One region of the Caproicibacterium argilliputei genome, then DNA from elsewhere that is predicted to be linked to it. Evidence: predicted binding sites of a transcription regulator. Region 1 holds the regulator's gene; the other holds the start of a gene.

Region 1 (15,078 bases):
GAAAGAGCCGCAAGGCTCTTTTTTGATGCCCGCTTCCTTACAACTAGGCATTTTCCACTGTTTGCTGCGAAAGCGTTTCCCACTCTTCCATCAGGGCGTCGCTTTCTTGGCGTACATCGTCCAGCTGCTGTGTCAGTTCCAATGCTTTTTCATAGTCACTGGCGACCGCTGTGTCAGAAAGCTGCGTGTTCAAGGTTTCTGCCTGCTGTTCCAGCTCTTCAATCCGGTCTTCCACATGGCGCAGGCGCGCTTTTTGTTTTCGCAGAGCAGCCTGCTGTGCTTTCCGCTGCTGATAGGCATTTTCTTTTGGCGCTGCTGCCTGCTTTTGTGCTTCGGCCAGAGCCTGCTGTGCTTTTCGCTGCTCCAGAAATGCATCGTAACTGCCCACATAAGGAACCGCGCCGTTTGGCGTCAGCCAGTAAATGCGGTCGGCCAGCTTATTGATAAGATAGCGGTCATGCGAAACGATAAACAGGGTTCCCTCATAGTTCTGCAGGGCATTTTCCAGTGCTTCGCTAGAGGCAATGTCCAGATGGTTGGTCGGCTCGTCCAAAAGCAGGAAGTTTGCCTGACTGAGCATCAGACGGAGCAGCAGCACACGGGCACGCTCTCCGCCGGAAAGCGCTGAAACCGGTTTAAAGACATCATCCCCGCGGAACAGAAAAATAGCAAGGGCAGAGCGCACCTCGGTTTCCGTCATTTTGGGGTATGTGTCCCAAATTTCATCAATCACACGCTTTTCCATATGCAGGCCGGTCTGCAGCTGGTCGTAATAGCCGATGTCGACATTGGCGCCAAAGCGTACTTTTCCCGCAGCAGGCTGGTACTGTTCGAGTAGTGTTTTAAACAGTGAGGTTTTTCCGCAGCCGTTCGGACCCAGTAGGAAAACGCGCTCACTGCGGTGCAGGGAAATCTCTACATTGTGAAACAGGGTGCGTCCTTCAAACGCAAGTGAAAGCCCCTCTGCCTGCAGCACATCGTTGCCGCTGCGCTGCGCCACTGGAAATTGAAAGGAAAGGGAAGCCTGCTTTGCTTCCGGCGTGACCAACGTGCTTTCCAACTTGGCAATGGCTTTTTCTTTGCTTTCAGCCTTACGAATACTTTTTTCGCGGTTCCAGCGGCGAAACTGTGTAACCATATCCTCCATGCGCTTAATTTCGCGCTGGGTGTTGTCATACTGCCTTTGTACGGAAAGTTCGTTCAGCTCTTTCTGCTCCTGAAATGCGGTATAGCTGCCTTTGTAGGTTGTCAGATGCCCATTTTCCAGTTCAAAGATTCGGCTGCAGAGCCGGTCCAGAAAGTAACGGTCATGGGAAATGACCAGAAATGCACCGCTCCAACCGCGCAGAAAGTCCTCAAGCCATTCCACGCTTTGAATGTCCAGGTGGTTGGTTGGTTCGTCCAGCAGCAGCAGATTGGCGCCGGAAAGCAGCATCTTTGCAAGCTGCAGCTTCGCCTTTTGCCCACCGCTGAGCACGCCGACAACCTGTCCCATCTGTTCGTCTGTGAAGCCAAGGCCGAGCAGCGCACTACGCGCACGGGAACGAAACGTCAGCCCGCCGCTCTGTACAAACTGCTCATTCAGCAGGGTTTGCCGCTCAATCAAAGCGTCGGTAGGCTGGGCGGTGACAGCATTGTTAAGTTCGTTCAGTTCTTTTTCCATGTTGAGCAGATCGGTGAAAACCGTGAGAACCTCCGCATAGGCGGTGCGGTCTAAGTCCCGGCAAACGTGCTGTTCCATATATCCCAAAACGGTGTTTTTAGCCTGATAAAGATTTCCGGCATCCGGCGTGTACTCACCGGTCAGTGTTTTAAAAAGCGTGGTTTTACCGGAACCGTTGACGCCGACCAGACCAATCCGATCGTTTTGCTGCACTTCAAAGGACACACCGTGAAAAATCACATCCGTGCCGAAGCTTTTTTCCAAGTTGCTGGTGCTGAGTAATGCCATTCGTTTCGTCTCCAATATGTAAATCTGCCGCCAGATTTTCTGAATTTAGGGAGGACCCTGCGGACCTGTCTTTTTATTATACTGAAACCCAGCGGCAAAAGCAAGTTTACAGCAAATGCTTGAGTTCATCGATGGTTTGCTGCTGGTCTTTTAAAAAATTCTCTGCAATCCGGCGGGAGTCACTGTCAGCTTTTGGCAGTTCGTTGAGCCGCTTCTGCAGGTCAACAATGCCCATGGTGGTGCCTTGAATCATCATTTCCGCAATATGCTGGGAAGAACTGTCTGCCAGAGTGTTCATCTGAATGCTGCCCCAAAGCATGGCCTTTTGCACCGGCCGCTTTCCGGCATCCGGTGCCGCGCCTTTCTTTTGCAGCATCCGCGCGGCTTTTCCGGCAGTGGACACATAGGTTTGCCGCTGACTTTGAATCTGCCTGCGCATTTTGGCATCCTGCACCTTTGGCAGCAGGATTTCCGTCGCCGCAAGGCCCATTTCGCTTGCTTTATAGACTTCTGTTAAAATTTCCGTATTTTCGCCGTGCATCGCACATCCCCCTTTGCGCTTAGTGTGCCCTGTCAGGCAGACGGATAACCGTGCAGGCTTTCTTTTTCTGTGTTATAATAAAATGGAATTGAAAAATTTTCAGGTACGAATATCAGACGAAAGGGTCTTTATGAAACGAATTTTGCTAATTGCGACAGGGGGAACCATCGCGTCGCGAAAAACGAACGACGGTCTGGTTCCGCAGCTGTCACCGGAAGAACTGCTTTCTTATGTACCGGAAGCCCAGGCGTTTTGCCAAATAGATACCCGGCAGGTGCTCAACTTGGATAGTACGAATATTCAGCCGCAGCACTGGCTTTTGATTGCGGATACGGTGCGTACGTGTTATGACACTTATGATGGTTTTGTCATCTGCCATGGAACCGACACCATGGCGTACACAGCTGCAGCGCTTTCCTATCTGATTCGCGGTTCCGCCAAGCCGATTGTGGTCACCGGCTCGCAGAAACCGATTGATATGGACGTCACCGATGCCAAAACCAATCTGGAAGACAGTCTGCGCTGGGCCAGCGCAGGGGAGCCGGGCGTATGCATTGTGTTTGGCGGACGTGTAATTGCCGGTACCCGGGCGCGCAAAATCCGCTCGAAAAGCTACAATGCGTTTTCCAGCATTAACTTTCCGGAGCTGGCAGTTATCCGCGATGGGCGCATTGTGAAGTATATGCATTTCCCTGCGGAAGGCAAACCGGAATTTTCAGATTCGCTTGACACACGTGTTTCCGCCTTGAAGCTGACGCCCGGTTTGCCGGCGGCGGCTTTCTCCGCAGTGGGGCAGCTCTGCGATGGATTCATTATTGAAAGCTACGGGGTTGGCGGTGTTCCTGACCTGTACGGAGAGGCGCTTGCGCAGCTTTCTGAAGCGGGCAAAACGATTGTTGTAGCCACACAAGTGCCGCATGAAGGAAGCGACATGGCTGTTTATCAGGTGGGGCATCGGGCAAAAGAGCGCTTCGGTCTGCTGGAAACCTATGATATGACATTGGAATCCACCGTCACCAAATTGATGTGGGCTTTGGCACAGACGCATGAGCCGCAGCGCGTACGAAAACTGTTTTACACAACAATCAACCATGACATCCTGTGGGGTTAGACTGCTGCAGGACGTATAACACTGCCATAAGCAACAACCATAGGAGGAATCTCTGATGAAGGTTGGCATTTCGACTGCGTGCTTGTATCCGGAACTGCTGGAAAAAGGTTTGGAAAAGCTTTTGAAACTCGGATTTCGGCACTTTGAGTTTTTCTTCAATACATTTCGAGAGTTGGAACCGACGTATGTAAAGGGACTTGCACGGATGCTGAATGAGTATGGCGCTACAGCGCGCAGCGTACATCCCTTTACATCCGGCTACGAAAGCCTACTGCTTTTTTCCGGGTATGAACGCCGCTTTGAAGATACCGTGGAGTTTTACAAACATTACTTTGAGGCAGCCAGCCTGCTGGGGGCACAGCTGCTGGTGCTGCACGGGCAGCGGATTGAGAAAGTGTCGGATATGACGGAAGAAAGTTACTTTTCACATTACCACCGCCTTTTAGAAGCAGGGCGGACTTTTGGCGTGACAACGGCGCAGGAAAATGTAAATCTGTTTCGCAGCAGCCAACCGGACTTTCTGCGGCATATGCGCGCTTATCTGCAAAATGACTGTGCTTTTGTTCTGGACGTCAAGCAGTCGGTGCGGGCAGGCTTCAGCCCATTTGAAACCTGCGCTGCCATGGGGGAGCAGTTGGTACACGTGCACATTAATGACAACCGGCCGGGTCAGTCGTGTCTGTTGCCTGGCCGCGGAACCATGGATTACGCGAAGCTCATGCGGCAGCTCGCCGTACAGCACTTTTCCGGTGATTGTATGATTGAAGTTTACCGTTCCAGCTTTGGGGCTGAGTCGGAATTGGTTGAAGCCAGAGAAGTAGTGGAATGTTATCAGCGCCTTTTTCAGAAACAAACACAGGCAGATGGCAAAACAGTTGCAAAAAATTCCGAAAGCATGATATAATTAAATAATTAACAAAAGCCAGCAGGATTTTCAACGGAAACGGAATTTTGAGGTGTGATGCTATGAAATGTCCTTTTTGCGGGCACGAAGAAAGCAAGGTTATTGATTCCCGGCCAACGGATGAGGGAGAGCGCATTCGCCGCCGACGGGAATGTTTAAAATGTGGAAAGCGCTTCACGACTTATGAGGTGATTGAAACAGTTCCGGTTATCGTTATTAAAAAAGATAAATCCAGGGAAGCCTTTGACCGCAGCAAGCTGCTGCGCGGTTTGTTGCGTGCCTGCGAAAAGCGTCCGGTTTCCCTGGCAACACTGGAACGTCTGGTAGATGAAATTGAAACGAACCTGCAAAATTCTCTGGACCGGGAAGTGGAGTCCTCCAAAATCGGAGAATATGCTATGGAAAAGCTCAAAGCCATTGATGAGGTGGCGTATGTGCGCTTTGCATCCGTTTATCGTCAGTTTCAGGACATCAACACGTTTTTGGATGAGTTAAATGAGATTATTCAGACGCGGCAGAACCAGCAGACATCGAAACACTAAACCAGCCGGTACAGCAGAATTTTTCCGTGTTCTGCTGTACCGGCTGTGTTTTGTTTTATAGAATATTCTGCAGAAGCGGCAGCTCCCCTTCGCGCAGGTTTTTGGCCAACACTTCGCCGCGGGCACATTCGCTTGCAAACTGCTCCAGATTCTCAGCCTTTGCCAGGTCGGGCAGGGTTGCCAGAGTCTGGTCGACGGATTCCAACCTGCTGTGCGGCTGAAAGGTGCAGAGCGTTTCATGGGCATTTTCCCAATCCTTTTTTGCCTGCAGACTCAGCCGGTAAGCGGTTTTTCGGTCATTTTGCAGCGCCGCTGTGCGGGCATCGGAAAGTGTGCCGTCAAGCTGATTTGTCAACCTTGCCGTAACGTGGCTGCCAGCGAAGCAGAGCCCTAAAGAAGCGGCCAGCAGAACCACCGCCGCTGCCATGCGTTTCATAGCGTTTCCTCCCGCGGAATAATTTGATATTCGCCTTTAGTATTGGCGGTCATTAAAAAAATATCCGCCAAATTGACCTGCTCATGCCGCAGAATTCCCTCCAGCCATTTTTGACTTTTTCCACAGAGCTGCAGGGAAGTTCTGCTGACCGTCCCGTCACTGATCACAACAGCTTCGATGCCGCTGCTGGGAACCGCAACGCCGAGCATTCCGGCGGTTGGCTGCTCTCGGTCGGGCTTTTTAATGATGCTGATGCGTCCATTGGTTTCCACAATGGCGTAAGCAACATCTTTCAGGGAAAAGACATCTTTTTCCCGCAGTTCCTCGAACAGATCCTCTGTGGTCAGGCGCAGCTTTTTCATTTCCTGCTGCTGAATGACACCGTCCAGAATAATGATAATGGGCTTGCCGCAGATGATTTTTCGGAACTTGCCGCTTTTCATCATGAACCAAGACGCAAACAGTTCGCAGAACACCAAAACGGCAATCGGCAGCACGCCGCTTACAAGCGGCTGACCGCTGTCCTGCATAGGAATGGCCGCAATATCGGAAATCAGCAGGGTAACGACAAGCTCGCTGGTCTGCAGTTCGCTGATCTGCCGTTTCCCCATCAGACGGACCGCCGCTATAATCAGGATATATAGCAACAGGGTGCGAATAAACGAAATTGTCACACTGCATCACCGTCAGATAGTGTTTGTACAAAAAATGAAAACATACATTTTCATAAAAAAGCAGGCCCTGCGGATTTGCAGGCCCTGCTTTTATCTATTCTTTTCTTTAAAACGGCTTTAGCTTTTCCGCAAAAGCGGTGAAATTTTTGACGCCGTTAAACTGCTGCTCCCAAAGCGTTCGACAGCGATTCCGCATTGCGGCGGCTGTGTCAGCAGGCTGTTTTGCAGCCTCCAGAATGGTTGAAGCCAGCACTTCCGGTGTCAAGTCTGCCGACAGCAGCCAGCCAGTTCTGTCAGATTTGACCAATTCCCCCGTGCCGCCAACGTCGGTGGCAATCGCCGGAATTCCAAAGGAAGCCGCCTCCATGATGGACACCGGCAGCCCCTCGCTGCTGCTTGTGTTGACAAACACGTTGACCGGAGTAGACTGGTAAAACTGCATCAGCTGCTCATTGGGCAGTGCCCCGTGCAAATCCACATCCATAAAAGAAAGGTTCTCCGCCGCATAGCTGCGCAGGTCTTCCAATCCGTCCCCGCCGCCGATATGTGTCCATTTTAGGTTCAAACCACTGTCCTGCAGCTGGGACAGTGCCTGCGCCAGTAGGTTTACTCGCTTTAGCGGAACAATGTGGCAGCAGCTGACAATATGGAATGAATCCGTCTGTGGGGCAGGGCCTAAACTGTAGTCCTGTGTTCCTAAGTATGCCGTATGCACTTTTTCCTCAAATCCGGGCCAATGATTCTGTATGTACTTCGTTCCATTCTGACTGCAGGGGTAGACGGCGTCCAGACTTTTTAAAAGGTACGGCCGCAGCGGCAGGAAACCGCTGGACTGCCGCTCTTTGTAAAGATCGTAACCGTGTGCGCGGCAAACTGCTTTGCAGGACTTCGCGGTACAGTATTTTTTTAATTGGCTTGCAGCCACAGCAACGTCATAAAACCAGTAAGCGTAAAAGGTAACGCTGTCGCAAGATTCTAAGTGGTAGGGCAGCAGAATCCGGCGGCTTGCCTGAAAAACCAGTTCACTTTTTGCGATGAAATAGCGCAGGAAAAGCCGGGCTTTCATGGAGCGACCGGCAGCTTTTTTTTCTTCACGGCCCGCGAATCCGTGACAGCTGCGCGAAAGCAGCAGACTTGCGGCGGCTGCCGGTAATTTTCGGCGGATGTCTTTGGCTGAAATACGGTGTACCTTCACATTTTCGGGAACTGTACGTGTCTGCACAGCATTTTCCGCTGTGCTGGTGGCGATGACGATAACCTGGCTGAACGCCTGCGCCAGAATCGGAATTTCATCCTCAATAAATTCCTCGCCTTTATCAAACGGATAGACCTTTGTCAGCAGTACGAGACAATCCTGCATCCGTTTCCCTCCTATATCTAACTCTCCTAAAAGTCGAGCATAAAATTACAGAATTCTGCATACAGGATAGCATACTTCCCGAACATTTACAAGTTGAATGCGTTTGTCCCGGCAAATTTTCGTTGTATTGACGGTCACACAATGGTATAATAGACAAATCAGGAGGATCTGCAGCCTGCTCAACTGCAGAAAATATCATTTTGTCCGGCGGCCCTATACGGTTAGAAATTTTCAAAAGTGAAATGACACCGAAATGTGGATACCGGAAAACGTGAAGAAGGAGCCTGTGATTTTGAAGCTATCAATTATTGTACCCGTGTACAACGCGGAGGAATACCTGAAAACCTGTGTGGAAAGTATTCTGTCACAGTCCTTTCAGGACTTTGAACTGCTGCTGGTCAATGATGCCTCACCGGATAAATCCTTGGAGGCCGCCCATGCCTTGGAGCGTCAGGACCAGCGAATCACGGTTTATGACAAGCCGCACGGCGGTTTGGGAGACACACGCAACTTTGGCGCGCAGCGCGCACAAGGGGAGTACCTGCTTTTTATCGACGCGGACGACTGGCTGGGGGAAAATACCCTTGCGTCTGTTGTGGAACCTACCGCTGCAGCTACGGCGGATCTGGCAGTTTTTAATTTCGTGCGGGAAAATGAAAGTGCGGGTGTCAGTCGGCTGAGCACGCTGCCAATCGACTGCCCTTCCGACCGTGCGGAAGACAACCAAAAAATGCTGGAGGAACTGCTTGGCCCAGATGCCGGCAGCACGCCGTGGCGAAGCGTGGAAATGCTGGGGAGTGCATGGCGTCGCCTGTACCGCCGGGAATGGTTTCTTGCGCACAGCTTGCTGTACCCCAATGAAGAAGAAGTCATGCTGGAGGATTTACCGGTCAGCATTCGGGCACATTTCTATTCGGCAAAAACCCTGTTTCTGGATGTACCGGTTTATCACTATCGGTTCAATGGAAATTCCCTGAGCACGCGATACCGTGCCGAGAAGATGCAGAAACTTTCGCGTTGTTTTACGATGACAGCGGAATTTCTGAAAGAGCAGCACGCTTACGCGGATTTGGAACCGCGCCATTTGGCGTGGTATCTGCGCAATGCCGGGCACAGTGCGCTGGTGAATGTATTCAGTAAGGGCAATCTGAAAGATCGCGCCGGCAAAAAAGAAGAAATCCGCGGTATTTTGGCGGACCCGATTCTGCAGCGTGCCGCACAGAGCTCGTACTTTCAGAACGGAACCTTTGCCGACCGGCTGATTCACCGGGTGATCAAAAGTGGCTCTGTAGAGCAGGCATATTTATTTTACAGCCTTTATACAAAGCATCTTCAAAAAAATATCGAGAATCAGTAGGAGATTTTCATGCCGAAAAAAAGAATTCTTTTTATAAATTACAGTCTGCACAGCGGCGGAATTGAAAAAAGTCTGGTTACGCTGCTGTCTTTATTTGATTATAGCACTTATGATGTCGATTTACAGCTTTTTGCAAATGATGGCCTGTTTTTGCCGCGTGTGCCGAAACAGGTCCATTTACTGCCGCCGCTGTTTCCGCAGGCATACAAGCGGAATATCCGGCAGGCACTGCCCCTGCTGCTGAAGCAGAAGCAGCCGCTGACCGCTTTGTGCCGCACCGGCGTGACTCTGGCGGGTCTGCGCGGAACCATGGGCGAGCGGCTTGTGAAAATGTGGAAGGTAGAGCGGCATTTCGTTCGGAAAAACACCAAGCCGTATGATGCGGCGGTCGCATTTATGGAAGGGCAGCCGATTTATTACTGCGTGGAAAATGTGCAGGCAAAACGAAAAATCGGCTTTATCCACGGTGATTACACGGCGATGGGTTTGAACCGCGCATTTGACGAACCGTATCTGACGAAGCTGAACGCTGTCTGCACCGTTTCCGAATCCTGTCGGGACGCATTGGTTCGCACATTTCCTGCCCTTGCTGAAAAATTCCATGTACAGTATAATCTGCTTTCCCCGCCGTTCCTGCAAAAGCTGGCGGAGGAGCCTTTGGCTGTTTCTGATTCCTATCAAGGTCTGCGGGTGCTGACCATTGCGCGTCTGTCCCAACAGAAAGGACTGGATCTTGCGATTCCGGCCATTCGGGCACTGCGCAGAAAGGGTCTGCAGTTCCGCTGGTATATTATAGGTATTGGCCCTGAAAAAGAGGCGCTGCAGGCGCAGATTCAGGAGTACGGCCTTACAGAGGATATTGTTTTTCTGGGGGAGCAGGGCAATCCTTATCCCTTTGTCAAGGCGTGTGATGTGTATTTGCAGCCGTCTCGCTTTGAGGGGAAAAGCATCGCAGTGGATGAAGCGATGGCGCTGTGTAAGCCAATTCTGCTGACAGACTTTTCAACGGCAAAAGACCAGATTACAGATGGAGAAACCGGTTTGATTGTTCCGATGAATCCGCAGGGAATCGCGGAAGGATTGGAACGTCTATTGACAGACGCTGCCCTGCGCGGCAAGCTGGAACAGACGCTGTCCGAGATGGATTCCTCCAATGTAGAGGAAATCCAAAAACTGTATGCACTGCTTGCGGGAACCCCTGCCGAACAGCAGTCTGCAGAATCATGAAAGTTGAGGTGTGCAAGAGATGACCATCCAAGAACTTCTGGAGAAGATGCCCTGCCGGACATCCGGCGATCTGCAGAAAACTGTAACAGGAATTACTTATGATTCGCGCAAAGTAAAGGCGGGCAGCGTGTTCGTCTGCTTGGTCGGCAGCCGGACAGACAGCCATGCTTTCGCCGCACAGGCAGCGGCAGATGGCGCCTGTGCGATTGTGACACAGCATGACATCGCGCCGGTATCCTGTGCGGAAATACGTGTGAAGGACACCCGAGAAGCACTTGCACTGCTTTCTGCAGCGTGGTTTGGCCATCCGGCAAAGCAACTGAAAGTGATTGGCGTAACCGGAACAAAAGGCAAAACCACTTCTACGTATATGATTCATTCGATTCTGGAAGCGGCGGGCATCCCGACCGGCATTATCGGCACCATCGGTACTGTGGTTGGTTCACAGGTTATTAAAACGAACAATACCACACCGGAGTCGTATGATATCCAAAAGTTTATGCATATGATGGTGGAGGCCGGCTGCAAAGCCTGCGTGCTGGAGGCAAGTTCCATCGGTCTGCGTGACCACCGTGTCGATGGTTTTTCATTTGATATCGGTCTTTTTACCAATTTCAGCGAAGACCATATTGGCGGTTTGGAGCATAAGGATATGCAGGAATACATGGCCTGCAAAGCGCTGCTGTTTCAAAAATGCCGTCTGGGCATTATTAACGTGGATGATGCCAACTGGCAGGGGATTACGGCAGGGCACACCTGCACGCTTTCTACCTATGGTTTTCGGAAAGAAGCGCAGCTGCGCGCGGAAAATGACTGCCTGATTTCTAAGCCGGGATATCTCGGCGTTGGGTTTGATCTGTGCGGCAGTATGCGGGGTCATGTGCAGGTGGACATTTCCGGCAGATTTAATGTATACAACGCACTTGGCGCGGTTGCAGTCTGTCAGCAGTTCGGCGTGTCGCTTGCCGATGTTCGGAGAGGGCTGGACACCGTAAAAGTGAAGGGCCGTGTGGAGCCGGTTCCGGTGCCCGGCAATTATACACTGCTGATTGATTATGCCCACAATGCTGTGAGTATGCAGAATATTCTGTCCACTTTGCGGGAGTACCATCCGCGCCGCTTGGTCTGCCTTTTTGGTGCGGGCGGAAACCGCCCGAAGCTGCGCCGCTACGAAATGGGGGAAATGAGCGGCAAGCTTGCCGATCTTTCTGTCATCACAGCTGACAATTCCCGTGACGAAAATGTCATGGATATCCTGGCGGATATTGAAGTGGGTTTGCATAAAACAGTCGGCAAGTATGTGGTGATTCCTGACCGAAAGGAAGCCATCCGCTTCTGTTTGGACAATGCGCAGGAGGGGGATGTGATTGTGCTCGCCGGTAAAGGGCATGAGGACTATCAGGAAATCAAAGGTGTGAAATATCCCTTTGACGAGCGCGAGGTGGTTCGCGAAATTTTAATGGCAGAGGGGAAACTGCCTGCCGAGAGTCTTTGACAGCATTTGATTTGAAAAGCCGAGGTACGGAGTTTTCGTGCCTTTTTAAATCTGCAAATTGCAGAGATTGGAAAGGGTGTGTACACCAAAAGCCATGCAGATTACAATTAAAGAAACGGCACGTATGTGTGGTGGAAAGCTGCTGTGCGGAGAGCCGCAGAAAATCATTTCCAGTGTATGTGTCGACAGCCGCCAGGCGCAGCCGGGTTCGCTGTTCGTTCCGCTGAAAGGGGAAAGGACAGACGCGCATATTTATATTCCGGCGGTCTTTACCGCCGGTGCCGCAGCTGCACTGACACAGGAGCCGGTGGATGGTACCACCGCGACGGGAGCGCTGATTTCTGTACCGGACACAGCAGAGGCCTTGCAGAAGCTGGCTGCCGCTTACCGCCGTCGCTTTACGGGCCCGGTTGTCGGCATTACCGGCAGCGTTGGAAAAACGACAACGAAAGAAATGGTTGCCCTGGCTTTGTCTGCACGTTATCAGGTTATGAAAACGCAGGGCAATCAAAACAGCCAGGTGGGCGTTCCACTGACCATGTTTCAGCTGGAACCGCAGACAGAAGCTGCCGTGGTCGAAATGGGTATGAGCCAGTTCGGCGAAATGGCACGGCTTGCCAAAATTGCGGCGCCGCAGTTTGCGGTTTTGACGAATATCGGAGTGTCACATATTGAAAATCTGCATTCACAGGAAGCCATTTTGCGGGAAAAGCTGCATATCACAGATGGATTTGTTGCACAGTCGATTCTGGTTTTAAATGGTGATGACAAGTTGTTGGCAGGTTTGCGCGGAAAGACGCCGTTTCGGACAGTGTTTGTCGGCACACAGCCATGGTGCGATTACCGGGCTGAAGCTGTCAGAAGCGAAAAGGGGGCTATGCACTTTGTTATGGCTTACCACGGCGGTCGGATTCCGGTTTCTCTGCCGGTGCTGGGGGCACATCAGGTGACGAACGCCCTGGCGGCTTTGGCGATTGCGGATGTTCTGCATGTGGAAGTTCCGGCAGCTGCAAAAGCGCTTTCCACTTATGAACCGCTTGCCATGCGCCAGCAGATTCACCAGGCTGGGCATATTACGGTGATCGATGATTCCTACAATGCAAGTCCCGATGCAATGCGCGGCGCGCTGAACGTATTGTGCAGTTTTCCGCACCGCCGGGTGGCGGTCCTTGCGGATATGCTGGAGCTGGGCAGTGTGTCACAGGAGGCACACCGGCACTGTGGGCAGTATGCCGCGAGAGCCGGTGTGGACGTGTTGGTCACCGTGGGAACGGAAGCAGCAACTCTTGCACAGGGGGCAGCTCAGGAACGGGCGGAGCTGCCTGTAAGAGTATGCCAAACCAACGCACAGGCAATCGCGGCGCTCAAAGGGCTGCTGCACCCGGGAGATACGGTTTTGGTCAAAGGATCCCGCGGGATGCATACAGAGGAAATTGTATCCTGGCTGCTGGCAGAGAATTGCTGAAGCGGTACACACAGAAAATGGAACCGGGCATAGCTTGCATATTGCAGAGGAATCTGTTACTCTGAATGGAAGGGACACATTTGGAACAAACGGATTTGTGGAACCGCCTACACAATTTTCAAAGGAGGGATGATCATCCGATGAAAAAAAGCCAAATCGCTCTATCTGCTCTGTCTTCATCCCTGCTGCTGTCGTTTTCCTTGCTGCCGGCAGCAGGGGTCTGCGCGGCTGCCGATGCTGCCCAGCAAACAGGAAGCGCCTCTGCCGGAATGTTGGGATTTGCCATTGTGCTGCTCAGCGCGGCACTGTCCAGCGCGATTGTGTTTTTCGTAATCCGCCACAGCAAACAGGGAACGCTGCCGGTAGCACTGGGTTCCGAGCGCAGCCGGGCGGCGGGCGTTATTATGAAATAAAAATAGAAATTTATACAAATTTTTAGGAAGTCCTGTCTGTGCAGACAGGACTTTTTTTATGTAGTTTTTGGAGAAAAGATTAAGGAATTTTTCCGGGCCGCACGCTCTGTGTGTTGTGGTTTTTATCCGCGCCAGATAGTGCCGACAGACTATAGAATTCCCAATTTAAAACGCAACTCCACGTGGAAAGGTAACGAAGCGGCGAGGAGGTGCGCTTATGAAACATCATTTTCAAATACGGCAGGCAGCTGCGGCTTTTCTACTTGCGGTTTTGCTTGGGGGAGTCACAGCCGGTGCGGCAGAGCCGACTGTCAAATCGGTCAGTACGGGAGAAGCGCGAATGGTTGTGCCCTGCGGCACGCCCTTTGGTATTAAAATTTTTACAAACGGTGTAGTGGTGGTCGGCACTGCAGATTTGGAAACGGGTGCGGGGGTCGTCAATCCCGCACGAGAGGCCGACATCCGCACTGGGGACATCATTGTGTCCGTAGACGGCAAGGCAATAACCAGTAACGAGCAGCTCTCTCATACAATTTTGAGCTGCAGTGGGCGTTCTTTAACGCTTGGGGTGGTGCGCAACGGTCAAAAGCTTTTGGCAAAACTTTCGCCTGTGCAGAGTACGGGATGTTATCGTGCGGGTCTTTGGGTGCGCGACAGTGCTGCCGGAGTCGGCACTTTAACGTATTATGACCCGCAGAACGGAACTTTCGCGGGTCTTGGCCATGGCATTACAGATCCGGACACAAACGAGCTTATCCCATTTGGATGCGGAGATGTTGTTCCTGTTACCATTTCTGGAATTCAAAAAGGGGTGCAGGGTGTGCCGGGGGAATTGCAGGGATACTTCGACTCGGATATTCCAGCCGGCACGCTCTATGCCAACAGCTTGCAAGGTGTGTTTGGAACGCTCAACCATGCTCCGCAGGGGCGGGCAGTCCCGGTTTGCCCGGCGGAACAGGTGAAAACCGGTCCGGCTGAAATCCTTTGTACCATCGACGGGAAAACACCTAAAACGTATCAAGCTGAGATTGAACTGCTGAATACGCGGGTGTCACAAAGCAAAAACATGATTTTGCACGTTACCGATACGCAGCTGATTCAGAAAACTGGCGGAATCGTGCAGGGGATGAGCGGCAGCCCTATTTTACAAAATGGAAAACTGGTGGGCGCTGTCACCCATGTTTTTGTGAATGACCCGACTAGAGGATATGGAATTTTAGCAGATCATATGCTGACAGGAGCGGCGGAAGCGGCACAAAAAGCGGCTTCTTAACGTGTGTTCTCAATATTTTGCCTCTTTATAAAAAAAAATTCAAGAAACCTATTGCTATCTTTGGTAATATATGGTAATATAATGGTGCAAAAAATCTTAGGGGGACTAAATATGGAGAACGTAAAGCTCATGATTGCAAATGACAATCCCGAATATCAGCGTGAGAACAACCAGATCTTCGAGGAAAGCGGCTTTTCGGTCGTTTACACGGCGAAAGACGGCACTTCCCTGCTGGAAGCCATTGAAGCGCAGCGTCCAGATGCTGTACTGGCACCCATCTTCATGCCCGGTCTGGATGCCGTGGGAGTCCTCAATGCGCTTCAGGAGCA
Region 2 (15,078 bases), 1.3 Mb from region 1:
CACTGGCAGGCCCGGCAGAACGCAAGGTTTCCGGCGGCGAGTGGACGCCGGAAGACACGATTCAGGCCGCTATCGGGCAGAGTGACAACCAATTTACGCCGGCACAGCTCGCAGCCTATGTGGCAACCATCGCCAACGACGGCACCCGCAAGCAGATGCATTTAGTAGACCATGTCACCGATTACAGCCGCAAAAAGACCATCTCCACCACCAATCCGAAGGTTTATACCGACAACAGCAGCTACAGCTTCCTTTCCAAAAAAAATCTGGATCTTGTCAAAGAAGGGATGCGCGATGTGTGCGCCAGCCCGCATGGCACTGCTTATTCCACGTTCGGGCAGTACCCCATAGCTGTTGCCGCCAAAACCGGTACCGCGGAAACCAGCCAGGCTGACAACACCACGTTCATTACGTTTGCACCGTATGACAATCCGCAAATTGCAATTGCGGTTGTCATTGAGCATGGTCAAAAGGGAAAATACAGCCAAAACGTAGCGAAAGCCATCTATGACGCCTACTTTAAAGTAAATCAGTCTTCCGGAACCAGCTCTACAGCAAAGACCAACTGAGCCGCGCGGCAAATACCCTTTTCTTTTTTGTGGACTTTGCTTCATCAAAATCGACTTTTTGTTTTTGTGCATTTCTGACAAAGAAACAAAAAGGTGCAATAAAATCTTTGACTATTTAGAGCGATTGTGTTAGTATGAACATGAGGTTATAAGCATGGGAGCAGTAACGGTCATCACATCTGGAAAAGGCGGTGTCGGCAAATCCACCACAACCGCCCATACGGGTCTGGCGCTGGCAGCCCGCGGCAGGCGGGTGCTTCTGCTGGACTGCGACGCGGGGCTTGGGTGCCTGGATATGCTGCTGGGGGTTTCTCAGCGCCGTGTCTTTGACCTATCCGATGTCGTTTCCGGCGCTGCCTCACCGGCAAAAGCCATTTACGCAAGTCCGCTGATGGACGGGCTGTTTTTAATGCCGGCACCACTGCATGAAGAGGATCTGGTCAGCACAGGTGTCATGCAGCAGCTGGTACCAGCACTGGCGCGGCATTACGACCATGTTTTGATTGACTGCCCGGCAGGGCTGGGCACCGGTTTCCGCAGCGCGTGCGCGGCAGCAGACCGCGCGGTGGTGGTTTCCACGCCAGACGGTGTCAGCGCGGCAGCTGCGGCTAAAGTGCGCGGGCAGCTGCTGGAAGTCGGCATTACGGAACAACGGCTTGCTATCAACCGATTTTCCGCCGCGTTTTTCCGGCAAGCACATTTTTTCAGCGATTTGGACGCGGTCATTGACGCCACCGGCATTCAGCTGATTGCCGTCATACCGGAAGACAGCGCGTTGCGCGCCGCGGCGGTAACCGGTCTGCCGCCAAAAGACTGCCCCGCGGCGCTGGCGTTTGCGCGGCTTGCCCTGCGGCTGGAGGGGCGCAACGTTCCGCTTCCGCCTTTGCAAAAATTATGATTATCTGATTTACATAGACTTTCTGCTTTTACGCAGAGTTTCCCTTGAAGGAGGATTCCGTTTCATGAACATTGCTCTGATTGCGCACGACGCAAAAAAGGAATTGATGGTGCAGTTCTGCATCGCCTACTGCGGTGTACTCAGCCGGCACGATCTGTGCGCAACCGGCACCACCGGTAAGCTGGTCAGCGAAGCAACCGGCCTGCAGATTCAGAAGTTCCTCAGCGGGAGCCAGGGCGGCGACCAGCAGATTTCGGCACGGATTGCCTGCAATGAAGTGGATTTGCTTCTGTTTTTCCGCGACCCGCTTACTGCAAAGCCCAGCGAGCCGAATGATATGAATATGCTTCGTCTCTGTGATATGCACAACATTCCGGTTGCCACCAACATCGCTACGGCGGAAGTGCTGATTCACGGTCTGGAGCGCGGCGACCTTGACTGGCGCAACATCCTCAACCCCAAGGGCTGAGCGTTCTTTTAAAAAAGTATTTGAGCCGCCTGCAGGCAGTCTTTTCCGGCTGCCTGCAGGCGGCTCGTCTTTTTGCCGAAACCCACCGCGTTCGGCTTTTCTTTGCACAGTAAATATGCTATAATGAGCAGGTTAGAATACAGGAGGGAATGACTATGGAACTGATTACACAGGTGCCCCGCGGCACACAGGACATTTTGCCCGGGCAAAGCGAAAAGTGGCAGGCAATCGAACAGGTTCTGCGCGAGGAGGCCGCCCTGCACGGGTTCGGCGAAGTACGCACGCCGGTTTTCGAGCATACCGAGTTGTTTCAGCGCGGCGTAGGCGACACCACGGACGTTGTGCAAAAAGAAATGTACACGTTCCTGGACAAAGGCAACCGTTCCATTTCCCTACGTCCGGAGGGCACCGCGGGTGCAACCCGCGCCCTGTTGGAGCACGGACTTTATGCTGCTGCACTGCCGCAGAAATTCTGGTATGAAACCAGCTGTTACCGCTATGAAAAGGTGCAGAAGGGCCGCCTGCGCGAGCTGCACCAATTTGGTGTGGAAATGTACGGCTCCGCAGACCCGCTGGCTGACGCAGAAGTGATTTCCGTTGCGGACTCTGTATTCCACCGGCTCGGTGTGAAAAATCTGACACTGGAACTGAACTCCATCGGCTGCCCCACCTGCCGTGCGGCGTACACCAAGGCTCTGCAGGAATACTTTGGGCAGTATAAAGACCAGCTTTGTGAAACCTGCCTTTCCCGGCTGGATCGCAACCCTATGCGGCTGCTGGACTGCAAGGTAGAAACCTGCCACAAAATTGGCGAAAACGCACCGTCCATTCTGGATTATCTCTGCGATGACTGCAAGGCACACTTTGAAAAAGTAAAGGAAGCGCTGAACGCGCTGCAGATTGCTTATCAGGTCAACGACCGCATTGTGCGCGGACTGGATTACTACACGCGCACAGTTTTTGAGTTTACAACCAACGACCTTGGCAGCCAGGGAACTGTCTGTGGCGGCGGACGCTATGATGGTCTTGTGCAGGAACTGGGCGGTCCGGCGATGCCGGCGCTTGGATTCGGCCTTGGGCTGGACCGTCTGCTTCTGTTGATGGAAGCGCAGGGAATTGAATTCCCCGCACCGAAAAAATGTGACCTGTACCTTGCCAGCCTTGGCGATGCCGCGCGGTTAAAGAGCCTGACGCTGGCGAGCGCGCTGCGCACTTGCGGCGTTGCGGCGGCATTTGACGACCTTGGCCGCGGTCTCAAGGCACAGATGAAATATGCGGACAAGATTGGTGCGCGGTTCAGCATGGTTCTCGGCGATAATGAAATTTCGTCCGGGAAAGCGCAGGTCAAAAACATGGAAACCGGTGAAAAGGTAGAAATTTCGTTGGGCGAAACTTTCACAACAGAGTTTGCCGCCCTGGATGCGGCGGGCGGGGAGCCCCCGCTGGCAGTGTGCTGAAGCTCACGCGGGGAGCCCCCGCTGGCGGTGTGCTGAAGCTCACGGAGCGTGCTTTCGCTTCTTTTACAGTCTGCGTCAACGTCAATGCAGCACTCCGAGCAGGTTGCTTTCCGTCGCTTTCTCAGAAAGCGACTGGGGGTGTGGGGGCGAAGCCCGCCACGACCTTTTGTAAGAGAAGCAGGTTCGGGCTGCAAGCCCGAGTGAAAAAGTTTGCTGTCGTCTGCCTCTCAAATGCTCCGGTGGAGCGTTTGAAAGGGAAGCGTAAACAAGCGTATGTGAAAACTGCACACACCGCATGACCATTCCATTATGTTCATTTACATTTCTCATATTTTTATATTTTTCTTTGGAGGCACATTATGGCAGAATTTATGACCGGACTAAAGCGAAGCTGCTACTGCGGCGAGCCGCGTTTGTCCGATGCCGGAAAAACATTGACTCTTTGCGGCTGGGTACAGCATCAGCGTGACCTAGGCCAGCTGATTTTCATAGATCTGCGGGACCGCAGCGGCATTATGCAGCTTGCGTTTGATGAGGATACCGACCGTGAGGTGTTCCAAAAAGCATTTTCCTGCCGCAGCGAGTTCGTTCTGGCGGCAACCGGCACCGTACGCGAGCGTACTAGCAAGAATCCGGATCTGCCGACCGGCGACATTGAATTGGCCGTTACCGAGTTGCGCATCCTGGCAAAGAGCGAAACGCCGCCTTTTGCTATTGAAGAAAACTCAAAAGTTTCCAATGAAACACGCTTAAAGTACCGCTACCTTGACCTGCGCCGTCCGGATATGCAGCGAATCCTCACTGCCCGCCACCGCATTGTGAAAACAGCACATGACTACTTTGACGACAATGGCTTTTTGGAAATTGAAACGCCGGACTTAATCAAATCCACACCGGAGGGCGCACGTGATTACCTGGTGCCAAGTCGGATTTTCGGCGGAAAATTCTTTGCCCTGCCGCAAAGTCCGCAGCTTTACAAACAGCTGCTGATGGTTTCCGGCTTTGACCGCTATATGCAGGTTGCGCGCTGCTTCCGCGACGAGGATTTGCGCGCGGACCGGCAGCCGGAATTTACCCAGATTGACTTTGAAATGAGTTTTGTCGAGCAGGAAGATGTCATGGCCATTGGTGAAGGCTTCATCAAAAAAGCTTACAAAGACCTGCTGAATATGGACATCCCCACACCGCTGCGCCGCATGACCTGGCAGGAAGCCATGAACCGCTTCGGTTCGGACAAGCCCGACCTGCGCTTCGGCATGGAACTGCACGATGTCAGCGACTGCGTTAAAAATACCGAATTTAAGGTATTCCGCGGTGCACTGGCAGAAGGCTCTGTGCGCGGCATTAACCTCAAAGGCAAGGCAAATGACCTTTCCCGCAAGGAAATTGACAAACTGGGTGAATGGGTAAAATCCTACGGTGCAAAAGGCCTTGCGTGGACTCGTCTGGCGGACAAGGAAACCAGCAGCTACGAGAAATTCCTTGCACCGGAGGAAGTACAGGCCATCCGCACCGCGCTGGATGCCCAGCCGGGCGATGTGCTGTTCCTGGTGGCAAGTGATGAAAACAGCGTGGTTTACGCTTCTTTGGGCGCACTGCGTTGCGAGCTGGCGCGCCGCTTTGACCTGATTGACAAATCCAAACCCTGCCTGCTGTGGATTACCGACTTCCCGATGTTTGAGTACAGCAAGGAAGAGGGACGGTGGATGGCAATGCACCACCCCTTTACCATGCCGAATCCGGAAGATTTGGACCGCCTGGAAAGCGACCCCGGTTCAGTACGCTCCATTGCGTACGATATGGTCATCAACGGTTACGAAGCCGGCGGCGGCAGCATTCGTATCCACGACACTGAGCTGCAGGCGCGGATGCTGAAAGCACTCGGCTTTGCGCAGGAAGACGCCGAACGCCGCTTCGGCTTCCTGCTGAACGCCTTGAAGTACGGCGCACCGCCGCACGGCGGCATGGCATGGGGGCTGGAACGTCTGGTCATGGTTCTGCTGGGCATTGACGATATGCGCGACACGGTTGCATTCCCGAAGGTTTCCTCCTCTGCAGACCTGATGTCCAACGCACCGGATGTGGTGGATGAAAAGCAGCTGCGAGATCTCAGCATCGCCGTTGCAAAAGAATAAATTTTAACACCAAAGCCGCGCGTTCGCAAAAACCGCGCGGCTTTTTTCGCGATAAAACCTGACAGGAGGTGAGCCCACATGATGAAAAAAAATTATCAGCTGGAACTGGATAAAGTAGTAACCAACCTGACGGAAAACTGCCACCCGCGTTTGCTGCTGCACGCCTGCTGCGCACCCTGCAGCAGCTATGTGCTGGAATATCTGTCCCGCTTTTTTGATATTACCCTCTTTTACTACAATCCGAATATTACATCCAAAGAAGAATACAGCAAACGTGTGCAGGAGGTACAGCGCCTGCTGCAGGAAATGCCGCTGCCGGCGCCGGTTTCCTTTTTAGCGGGGCGCTACGACCCAGAGCGCTTCTTTGCCATGGCAAAGGGAATGGAAACCCTGCCGGAGGGCGGGCAGCGCTGCTTTGCCTGCTACCGACTGCGCCTAACCGAAGCAGCTGCCGCCGCAAAAACAGGCGGTTTTGACTGGTTTACCACAACCCTTTCCATCAGTCCGCACAAAAACGCGCAGAAGCTCAATGAAATCGGGCTGGAACTTGCGCAGCAGGCTGGCGTGCGGTGGCTGCCGTCAGACTTTAAAAAACGCGGCGGTTACCAGCGCAGCATCGCACTTTCCCGCCAGTACAGCCTGTACCGGCAAAATTACTGCGGGTGCATCTATTCACAGACAGAGGCCGAACAGCGCCGAAAGGGGGATTGCAGCCTTGAAAAAGGATAAAAGCAAAGAAAAGAAAAGCAAAAAACGCCTGCGGGAACAGCCCACCGCCCCCGCGCCGCTCACAGCGCTCCCCGCACAAAAACAGGATGCACTGCTCTGCCGCGCACTGGAGGCGGTTGGCGGCAAGTGGAAGCTGCGGGTTCTCTTCGCCCTGGGAAGCGGAAAGGACTTGCGCTACAGCGAAATCCGCGGCAGTGTCGCGGGCATTACCGACATGATGCTCAGCCAGAGCCTGCGGGAACTCTGTGCCGCCGGTTTGGCCGAGCGCAAGCAGTTTCAGCAGATTCCGCCGCGCGTGGAATATCACATGACAGAAAAAGCCGCCGGCGCACTGGAAGCTGCCGCTTTGCTGTGCACTTGGGCAAAACAGCTGTGAAGCTTTCAAAACACTACCGCTTGTGTTTTTTAAATATTTTTTTTATACGTTTCCGCTACCTGTTGATAACTGGTTGAAAAGTGTGGAAAACCAGAAGAATCGCCGTCATTTCGCGCCCTGCGCGTGTCGGAAACGGTGGATAACTCTGTTGACAGTTAGAAAACCGTCGGATTCTTATACACTATATGTAGTTATGTGAAACCGCATCATGTCTACATGCGGTATTTTTTGTTTGACAATCGATGGGCACGGTGCTACAATAGGCTCAGCGTCAGGGGAAAAGCAAAGCTTACAGCTGCTTTTCCCGGTTCATCCACCGGAATACTTCCCGCAGCCAGTTCTTTTGGCTGCCCGTCAGACAAGGAGAAACCCTCACGATGTATAAACAAATCCGTAAGCGCAGCGGGGAATTGGCTGCATTTGATTCGCAGAAAATTTCTAATGCCGTCGCCAAAGCAAACCAATCCGTCAAGGATGAAAAAATTACCGAAATGGATTTAAAGAAACTGGTTGACACCATCATCGCTGCTCTGCCAAAAGGGAAAGTACCCACCGTTGAGCAGGTGCAGGATGTGGTAGAGGCCAAGCTGATTGCCGCGGACTACGCGAAAACCGCTAAAGCCTACATTTTGTACCGCGCAGAGCACAACAAAATCCGTCAGGCCGAAGGTGACCTGATGAATATTTACAAGGAACTGACCTTTTGCGATGCCAAGGATGTGGATCTGAAGCGTGAAAACGCCAATATCGATGCCGACACTGCCATGGGTACCATGCTGAAGTACGGCAGCGAGGGCAGCAAATACTTCATCAACAACTATGTGCTGCCCAAAGACATTGCCGCCGCCCATCTGAACGGCGACATCCACATTCACGACGAAGATTTTTATATGCTGACAGAAACCTGCTGCCAGATAGACCTGCTCAAGCTGTTCAAAAACGGTTTCTGCACCGGCCACGGCACCCTGCGCGAACCGAACGACATCCGCTCCTACGCGGCGCTTGCCTGCATCGCCATTCAGGCAAACCAAAACGAAATGCACGGCGGACAGGCTGTGCCGAACTTTGACTATTCCATGGAGCCGGGCGTTAAAAAAACCTACCGAAAGATGTACCGACTAGGGCTTTCGCTGTACTTTGAAGCTGCCCTCGGTATGTCGGAAAAAGATGCCGAAGCGCTTGCCGCGTACCTGCACGACGAACTGCAGGCCGCCATTTTCATGGACAACGGCGATGTGCTAGAACAAAAGCTTGTCGCACTGCTGCCGGCACATCAGCGCAAAAATGGCTATCAGGAAATTACAGAAGAGCAGGCGCACGCCGCACACCGCTTTGCGGCACACACTGCCTGGGAAGAAACCGACAAAGCCACCTATCAGGCCATGGAAGCGTTGATTCACAACTTGAACACCATGAATTCCCGCGCCGGCGCACAGGTTCCGTTCTCCAGCATTAACTACGGCACCTGCACCAGCCCCGAGGCACGCATGGTGATGCGCAACCTGCTGAAAGCTACGGATGCAGGTCTGGGCGACGGCGAAACGCCGATTTTTCCCGTTCAGATTTTCAAGGTCAAAGAGGGTGTCAATTACAATCCTGGCGACCCGAATTACGATTTGTTTAAGTTGGCAATGAAAACCAGTGCCAAGCGGCTGTTTCCGAACTTTAGCTTTATTGATGCGCCGTTTAACCTGCAGTATTACGATGGCAGCTACAACAGTGAAGTTGCTTACATGGGCTGCCGTACCCGCGTCATGGGCAACGTACACGACCGCACCAAAGAGGTCACCTGCGGCCGCGGCAATTTGAGTTTTACCAGCATCAATCTGCCGCGCATCGGCATTGAGGCGCATCACGACGTGAAAAAGTTCTATCAGATTCTGGACGAACGCATTGACCTGTGCATCCGGCAGCTGCTGCATCGCTTTAAAATTCAGTGCAGCAAAAGGGTTTACAACTATCCCTTCCTGATGGGGCAGGGTGTTTGGATTGACTCAGAAAAGCTTGGCCCGAATGACAGTGTCGCGGAGGTTTTAAAGCACGGCACCCTTTCCGTTGGCTTTATCGGTCTTGCAGAAACACTGGTTGCACTCGTTGGCAAGCACCACGGGGAAAGCGAAGAAAGCCAAAAACTCGGTTTGGAAATCATCGGTCATATGCGCAAACGTATGGATGACGAAAGCGAAAAAACCGGCCTGAACTTTACCCTGCTTGCCACACCTGCTGAGGGGCTTTCCGGACAGTTCGTGAAAATCGACAAAGTAAAGTACGGCATTCTGCCCGGCATTACCGACCGCGATTACTACACGAACTCTTTCCATGTGCCAGTGTACTACCCCATCAGCGCATTTAAAAAGATCCGCACCGAAGCGCCGTACCATGCAATGACCAATGCCGGACACATCTCCTATGTTGAGTTGGACGGCGACACCTGCAAAAATCTGGACGCTTTTGAAGCGGTGGTGCGCTGCATGAAGGAAGCCGGCATCGGCTACGGCAGTGTGAACCATCCGGTTGACCGCGACCCAATCTGCGGCTACAACGGTGTGATTGACAATGTGTGCCCGCGCTGCGGCCGCCGCGAGGGCGAGCCGGTCAGCATAGAACGGCTCAATGAACTGCGCAAGAAGTACCCGCATATGCCTGCCATTGAGGGCTGCGGCTGCGATGGCCGGTAATCCTGGTCTTCTATACAAAGAAATTTCACAACATAGATAGAATCAATACAAAGGAGAGATTATCATGACAGAGCGTATTATCGAGAAGAACAACATGATTGGCGAGGGCGTCGGTTTTGAGCGTATCCGCCGCATTACCGGTTACTTGGTCGGCACCATGGATCGCTGGAACAACGCGAAGGCAGCCGAGGAAAAGGATCGCGTGAAGCATGGCCTGCACTGAACTGCGTTTAGCCGGCACGGAGCCGGAGTCCATTGTGGACGGCCGCGGTATCCGCTACACCATCTTTGTGCAGGGATGTCCGCATAACTGCCCCAACTGCCAGAATCCGCAGACACACGACTTCCACGGCGGCACGGTCACTTCCTTTGACACTCTGCTCGATAAAATCAAGCAGAACCCGATGCTGCGGGGTGTTACCTTTTCCGGCGGCGAGCCATTCTGCCAAGCGGAAGCATTGGCTGACCTTGCGGTGCGTCTGAAGGCGGAAACCAAGCTGGACTTAACCATCTACTCCGGCTGGACGTACGAGCAGCTGCTGCAAAAGCACGATGCAGAGGTGAATCGCCTGTTAAGCTTAGCGGATTATCTGGTTGACGGGCCGTACATCGAAGCGCAGCGTGACTTAACCCTGCACTTCCGCGGCAGCCGCAACCAACGTGTCATTGACTTGAATGCCACCCGAAAAGTCGGGCACGTTGTTTTGGACGATTTGGACGAAGAATAGAGAAATGGTGTACAGCGAAACCTGCTGTACATCATTTTTTATTGCTCATTTTCTTTAAGCTCCTGATTCGCTTTGAAGTCCCGGTAGCGATCCACCAAAATCGAAACCAACAGCACAATCTGCAGAATGAAAATGACCGCCTGCATCGCATTTGCGTAGGCAAGCATATTCATCGCGGCGTCGACATTACCCGTAAACTGCACCTGCAGTGTACCTCCGCCAAAGCTCACACTTTTGTCACTCACCAGCAGCCACGCAAGCTTCGGCGTGAAAAACTGGACAATAAGTAGAACGACAAATGTGACGTACTTCCAGAAATTATCTTTTTCTTTCATGGCGATTTCCTCCACACGATATGCAAATTCTTCCTGAAGTTAGTGTATAATAACCACCTTGATTTGTCAATACGTGGATTTCATTGCTTTCTTTTTGGGGCGCTGCCTTCGGCTGTCAGTTCCTTATAAATTGCGTTCTTCCGGCAGCCGGTCGCAGCGGCGGCTTCCCGCGCAGCGGAAGACGCAGAGGAACCGCCCGCCACCAAAGACCGCGCCAGTTCCACGGCATCCTCTAAAGGTGTTTCCTGTTCCTCCGGCTTTGGCGCGCCCGCAATCACCAGCACAAATTCGCCGCGCGGCGGATTTTCCGTGTAATACTGCACTGCCTCGGCAAGCGTGGTGCGGCGCACCTCCTCATGGATTTTGGTCAGCTCCCGCACCAGCGAAAGCTGCCGATCACCCCATGCGGCAAGCATATCTGTCAGCGTCGTCAGCAGCTTATGCGGCGCTTCGTAAAAAACCATGGTACGGCGTTCCTGTTTGACCTCTTCCAAGTGTTCGCGGCGGCTTTTTTTGTTGACACTTAAAAAGCCCTCAAAGGTAAAGCGTCCGCTCGGCAGGCCGGATACCGCCAGCGCCGTCACCACCGCACTCGGTCCCGGCACCGCCACCACCGGAATGCCGCGTTCATGCGCCTGCCGCACCAGCAGCTCGCCGGGGTCTGAAATCGCCGGCATACCGGCATCGCTGACCTGCGCGCAGTTTTCGCCCGCCTCCACGCGAGAGAGCACCACCTCGCCGCGTTCCAGTTTGTTGTGCTCAAAATAGCTGATGAGCGGCTTTTTAATACCGAAATGCGTCAGCAATTTCAGCGTGACGCGGGTATCCTCCGCCGCAATAAAATCCACACTGCGCAAAATCTCCACCGCACGGGGGGAAAGATCCCCCAAATTTCCGATGGGTGTCCCTACAATATATAATGTTCCGCTCATTTGTATCCCTCTCCGTATTCGCCGTAAATGGCTTTCATTTCTGCTGTGCAGGCACCGGTTTCCTCTTCCAACAGCAGCACCGGCTCCACCGTCAAGCCGGTTTTTCCGCCCCGCCGCGCTTCCAAGAGAAACAAGGAGGGTGCCTTTTGCACACGGTGCTGCACCAACCGCAGGCGCTTCGGCTCTAACCCCGCAGCGGAAAGCACGCAGCAGGCTTCCGCCAGACGCTCCGGACGCAGACAGCACACAAACCGCCCGCCCCAGCGCAGCACCCGCGCGGCCGCGGCGGCAACCTGCGCAAAGGTACAACCGGTTTCGTGGCGTGCGGCTGCCTTGCTGCCGTGTGGGTTTCGGATACCGGTACCCAGCGGCTTGTACGGCGGATTGCACGCCACCAAGTCCAAATCCAGCGGCAGAGGCAGGGCTTTGGCAGGTTCCTCCGCCAAACGGCGCAGGTCATACTCCAGCACCTGCATCTGCGCAAAACCGTTTTGCTGTGCGCCGCGGCGCGCCTGCCCGCACGCCTGCGGCTGAATTTCCAGTGCGTAAACCGCGCGCGGCGCACTGCGGCAGCACCACAGCAGAGAAATCATGCCGCAGCCGGTGCCGAACTCCGCACAGCGCTCGCCGCGCTTCGGCATGGAATAGTGCGCCAGCAGAATTGTGTCGGTATTAAACGTATGCGCCGGCGAAACAATCACGCTGTGCCCGCCGCCAATCGGCTCCAATCGTTCAGACGGTTCCAACTGAACCACTGTGCGCTCCCTCCTGTCCATCCATTCTTATAACAATACTCTTCTCTAGTTTACAGAACCAGACGGCTTTATGCAATGCTTATTTGAAAAGGATTTCTATACAGGCAGTGTCGCCACAAAAAAAGTCCCTCGGAAAAGCTCCGAAGGACTTCGCTTTCGCGTCAGAAACATATCGGCGCACCGGAACGTGTCCCGAACCGTTGCCTTTTGCCTTGACCTCTGCCTGTACGGAAGAAACCGTACCGTTATCAAATCCTTTTCTGCTCCAAAATTTCTGCTTGCTCACAGCGCCCTTTTACTTTGTAACCGCGTGGGTTTCGCCGGTCGCCTCGTCCGTCCAGGCGGTGACCACCCAAATGCCAGTTTTGTCCTTGCGCACCGGCTGGCGAAGCGTCAGCGTGACCGCCGGCTTGCCGTCTTTGGAAAAGGTCATCTTCAGGGTATCGCCGACGGTTTCTTTTTTTATGGAATCACCGGTACCCGCCAGTTCGTTCTTCTTCAATGTTTCCGTTAAAAACTTATTTGCGACATCCTCTGGGTCAAGCCGCCCCGTGTGGTGCCCCGCATCCGTATCCCCCTGCATTTCTTTGTACTGTTTAATCTACCCAGTCGAAAACACGGTGTTGCTCGCGGAAACCGACGTACTGGCCGCGGTGCTGCCTGTGCCGGAAGAACCTGCCGCCTGTGCGCCGCAGGCAGAAAGCAGCAGCAAACCGGAGCAAATCCCCGCCGCAAGCAGCACAGAGAGCCGAACTTTCTTCCTTTTCATACTTTTACTCATCTCCTTAAAAAATATCCTCAAATTCATGCAAGCGCCATCGCGCTCCCAAAATTGATCTACCTTGATCCTATACTTTTGGATATAAAAGTAAATATTTGCAACAATTCTGTAATCAATTTCTGCGCGGCAAGCAGAAAAAAAGGGGGCGACACGCCAAAACGCGCCGTCCTCTTTTTTGCTTTGTTCCGCAGGCTTTTTAGAATTTAAGCCTCTTTCGGAGCGCCAACGGGGCAGACACCCGCGCAGGAGCCGCAGGAAATGCAAGTATCCTCGTTGATTTCATATTTGCCGTCGCCCTCAGAAATTGCGTTCACCGGGCACTCTGCAGCGCAAGCGCCGCAGGAAATACATTCGCTGCCAATCTGATATGCCATTTTGACACACCTCCAATATTAGTTTTCGTTATTATTCTATCATACTTTCCTTGAAATGCAAGCAGTATTTGCCGAAACACACAGAATTCCAGTTCTTTAGGGATTTCCGCTGTCTGCGGAAGCGTCCGAAGATGCCGCTTCCGGCTCCGGGCGGTCCTTTCGGTACTTTCCCTTTTGCCGCGGGCGGGCTGTGGGGCCGTGCAGGACTTTCACCTGACTGACCCTGCAGCTGATGGGAGCGGCCTCCGGCGAGGAAGTATCCAGATGCACCTGCAGCACACCGGTCAGCAGGCTGACCCCCACCACCGTACCGCGCCCCTCCGGCGTGCTGACATAGGAACCTTGCGGCGGGGTATTCCGCTGCAAATCCTGGTACGCTTCCTGCTCATACTTGAGGCAGCACATCAGCCGCCCGCAGGTGCCGGAAATTTTCACCGGATTCAGCGACAGCCCCTGCTCCTTTGCCATCTTGATGGACACTGGCTGAAAGCCCGCCAAAAACTGGCTGCAGCAGAATGGCCTGCCGCACAGCCCCAACCCGCCGAGCATTTTCGCCTCATCGCGCACGCCAATCTGCCGCAGCTCAATGCGCGTACGGAACACGCTGGCGAGGTCTTTGACCAGCTCGCGAAAATCCACGCGGCCATCCGCCGTGAAATAGAAAAGAATTTTGCTGTTGTCAAAGGTATACTCCACATCCACCAGTTTCATTTCCAGCTTGTGAATTGCGATTTTTTTCTGGCAGATGGCAAATGCGTCAATTTCGCGGCGGCAATTTTCCTCCAGCTTGTCCAGATCCGCCTCTGTTGCAACGCGGATAATCGAGCGCAGCGGCTGCACAATGTGGTCATCCGCAATTTCGCGGTTGGGCATGGCGATTTCGCCGCACTCCACGCCGCGCGCGGTTTCCACAATGACATGGTCGCCGATTTTCAGCTCACGCCCTTCCGGGTCAAAGTAATATACTTTCCCCAGATTTTTAAATCGAACTCCGATAACTTTCGCCATGGTGCCTCCTTTATCATGATTCTTTTCCGATGCTTCCGAACAAAGGGAACGGTCAGCGGCCCGCCTCCTGCCGCAGGCGGGCGCACAGTGCGGTCAGCAGCAGCGCAGTGTTGGCGTTGCGCTCCACATAAGCGTGCATTTCGCGCACGGCCTGTGTCAGCCGGTACAACTGTGTACGCGTCAATACCTGCGAAAGCCGCTGCGCCATTTCGCGGTTTTGCGCGGCGGGCGCCCCACCGCACCGCAGAACCAGTGCGTCGCGAAACAACGCCGCAAGCTGATCCAGTACAGCGCGCAGCCGTAGTTTGTCTTTCAGCAACGGCGCGGTCAGGTATAGCAAGCCGCTCTCCCGCAGGCTGCACACCGCCAGCGCAATCTGCCGCGCAAGGTCATCCTGCGCTTCTTCCTGTACTGCCTGCAGCGTGTAAATCTGTGACCGGCTGCGCACCGTTGCCAGCAGGGAAGCCGCGCGGTCGCAGGTCAGCAGGAACTGCACTGCCGCCGGTGGTTCCTCCAGCACCTTCAGCAGTGCATTCTGCGCCTGCGGCGACAGGTTCTGCGCATTTTCCAAAACAAACACGCGGCACGGCGCTTCGTTTGGCCGCACAAACGTATCGCTGCGCACCGCCAGAATTTCCTCCTTGTGAAAGGAACGCCCGGTTTCTCCGCCACCGGCAAACGTGATGTCCGGGTGGCTGCCTGCCTGTGCCTTCACACAGCCGGAGCAGTGCCCGCAGGGATGTGCTTCCGGCGATGTGCATACTGCCGCCTGTGCAAGGTGCTTTGCCAGCGCAAGCGTCTGCTCCGGTGCGCCCTCCAGAATCAAAGCGTGCGGAATGCGCCCCTGCTCATAA

What was found. The regulator NrdR, encoded in region 1, represses ribonucleotide reductase genes. The targets are predictions, from matches to a motif close to CACNANATNTNGTG.
Region 2: a site for NrdR is predicted at 6,813-6,826, ahead of PXC00_RS00215 (anaerobic ribonucleoside triphosphate reductase). Genes of this name have one in related genera too.

The regions. Positions count from the first base shown of each region.
Region 1 is NZ_CP135996.1:1,370,162-1,385,239, forward strand. Features, by position in the region: gene PXC00_RS06640 (ATP-binding cassette domain-containing protein) at 44-1,951, opposite strand; gene PXC00_RS06645 (hypothetical protein) at 2,058-2,492, opposite strand; gene PXC00_RS06650 (asparaginase) at 2,623-3,603, shown strand; gene PXC00_RS06655 (sugar phosphate isomerase/epimerase family protein) at 3,659-4,507, shown strand; gene nrdR (transcriptional regulator NrdR) at 4,570-5,049, shown strand; gene PXC00_RS06665 (DUF4363 family protein) at 5,105-5,485, opposite strand; gene PXC00_RS06670 (DUF421 domain-containing protein) at 5,482-6,096, opposite strand; gene PXC00_RS06675 (glycosyltransferase) at 6,266-7,519, opposite strand; gene PXC00_RS06680 (glycosyltransferase family 2 protein) at 7,812-8,876, shown strand; gene PXC00_RS06685 (glycosyltransferase) at 8,886-10,103, shown strand; gene PXC00_RS06690 (UDP-N-acetylmuramoyl-L-alanyl-D-glutamate--2,6-diaminopimelate ligase) at 10,123-11,598, shown strand; gene PXC00_RS06695 (UDP-N-acetylmuramoyl-tripeptide--D-alanyl-D-alanine ligase) at 11,675-13,063, shown strand; gene PXC00_RS06700 (hypothetical protein) at 13,204-13,476, shown strand; gene spoIVB (SpoIVB peptidase) at 13,694-14,749, shown strand; gene spo0A (sporulation transcription factor Spo0A) at 14,861-15,078, shown strand, end outside.
Region 2 is NZ_CP135996.1:39,345-54,422, reverse strand. Features, by position in the region: gene PXC00_RS00250 (peptidoglycan D,D-transpeptidase FtsI family protein) at 1-569, shown strand, start outside; gene PXC00_RS00245 (P-loop NTPase) at 724-1,467, shown strand; gene mgsA (methylglyoxal synthase) at 1,532-1,936, shown strand; gene hisS (histidine--tRNA ligase) at 2,092-3,393, shown strand; gene aspS (aspartate--tRNA ligase) at 3,753-5,528, shown strand; gene PXC00_RS00225 (epoxyqueuosine reductase QueH) at 5,607-6,257, shown strand; gene PXC00_RS00220 (winged helix-turn-helix transcriptional regulator) at 6,244-6,633, shown strand; gene PXC00_RS00215 (anaerobic ribonucleoside triphosphate reductase) at 7,011-9,311, shown strand; partial or broken gene nrdD (anaerobic ribonucleoside-triphosphate reductase) at 9,415-9,534, shown strand; gene nrdG (anaerobic ribonucleoside-triphosphate reductase activating protein) at 9,521-10,039, shown strand; gene PXC00_RS00200 (hypothetical protein) at 10,078-10,374, opposite strand; gene rsmI (16S rRNA (cytidine(1402)-2'-O)-methyltransferase) at 10,455-11,306, opposite strand; gene PXC00_RS00190 (tRNA1(Val) (adenine(37)-N6)-methyltransferase) at 11,303-12,061, opposite strand; gene PXC00_RS00185 (hypothetical protein) at 12,357-12,644, opposite strand; gene PXC00_RS00180 (hypothetical protein) at 12,663-12,830, opposite strand; gene PXC00_RS00175 (DUF362 domain-containing protein) at 13,046-13,216, opposite strand; gene PXC00_RS00170 (PSP1 domain-containing protein) at 13,313-14,224, opposite strand; gene PXC00_RS00165 (DNA polymerase III subunit) at 14,277-15,078, opposite strand, start outside.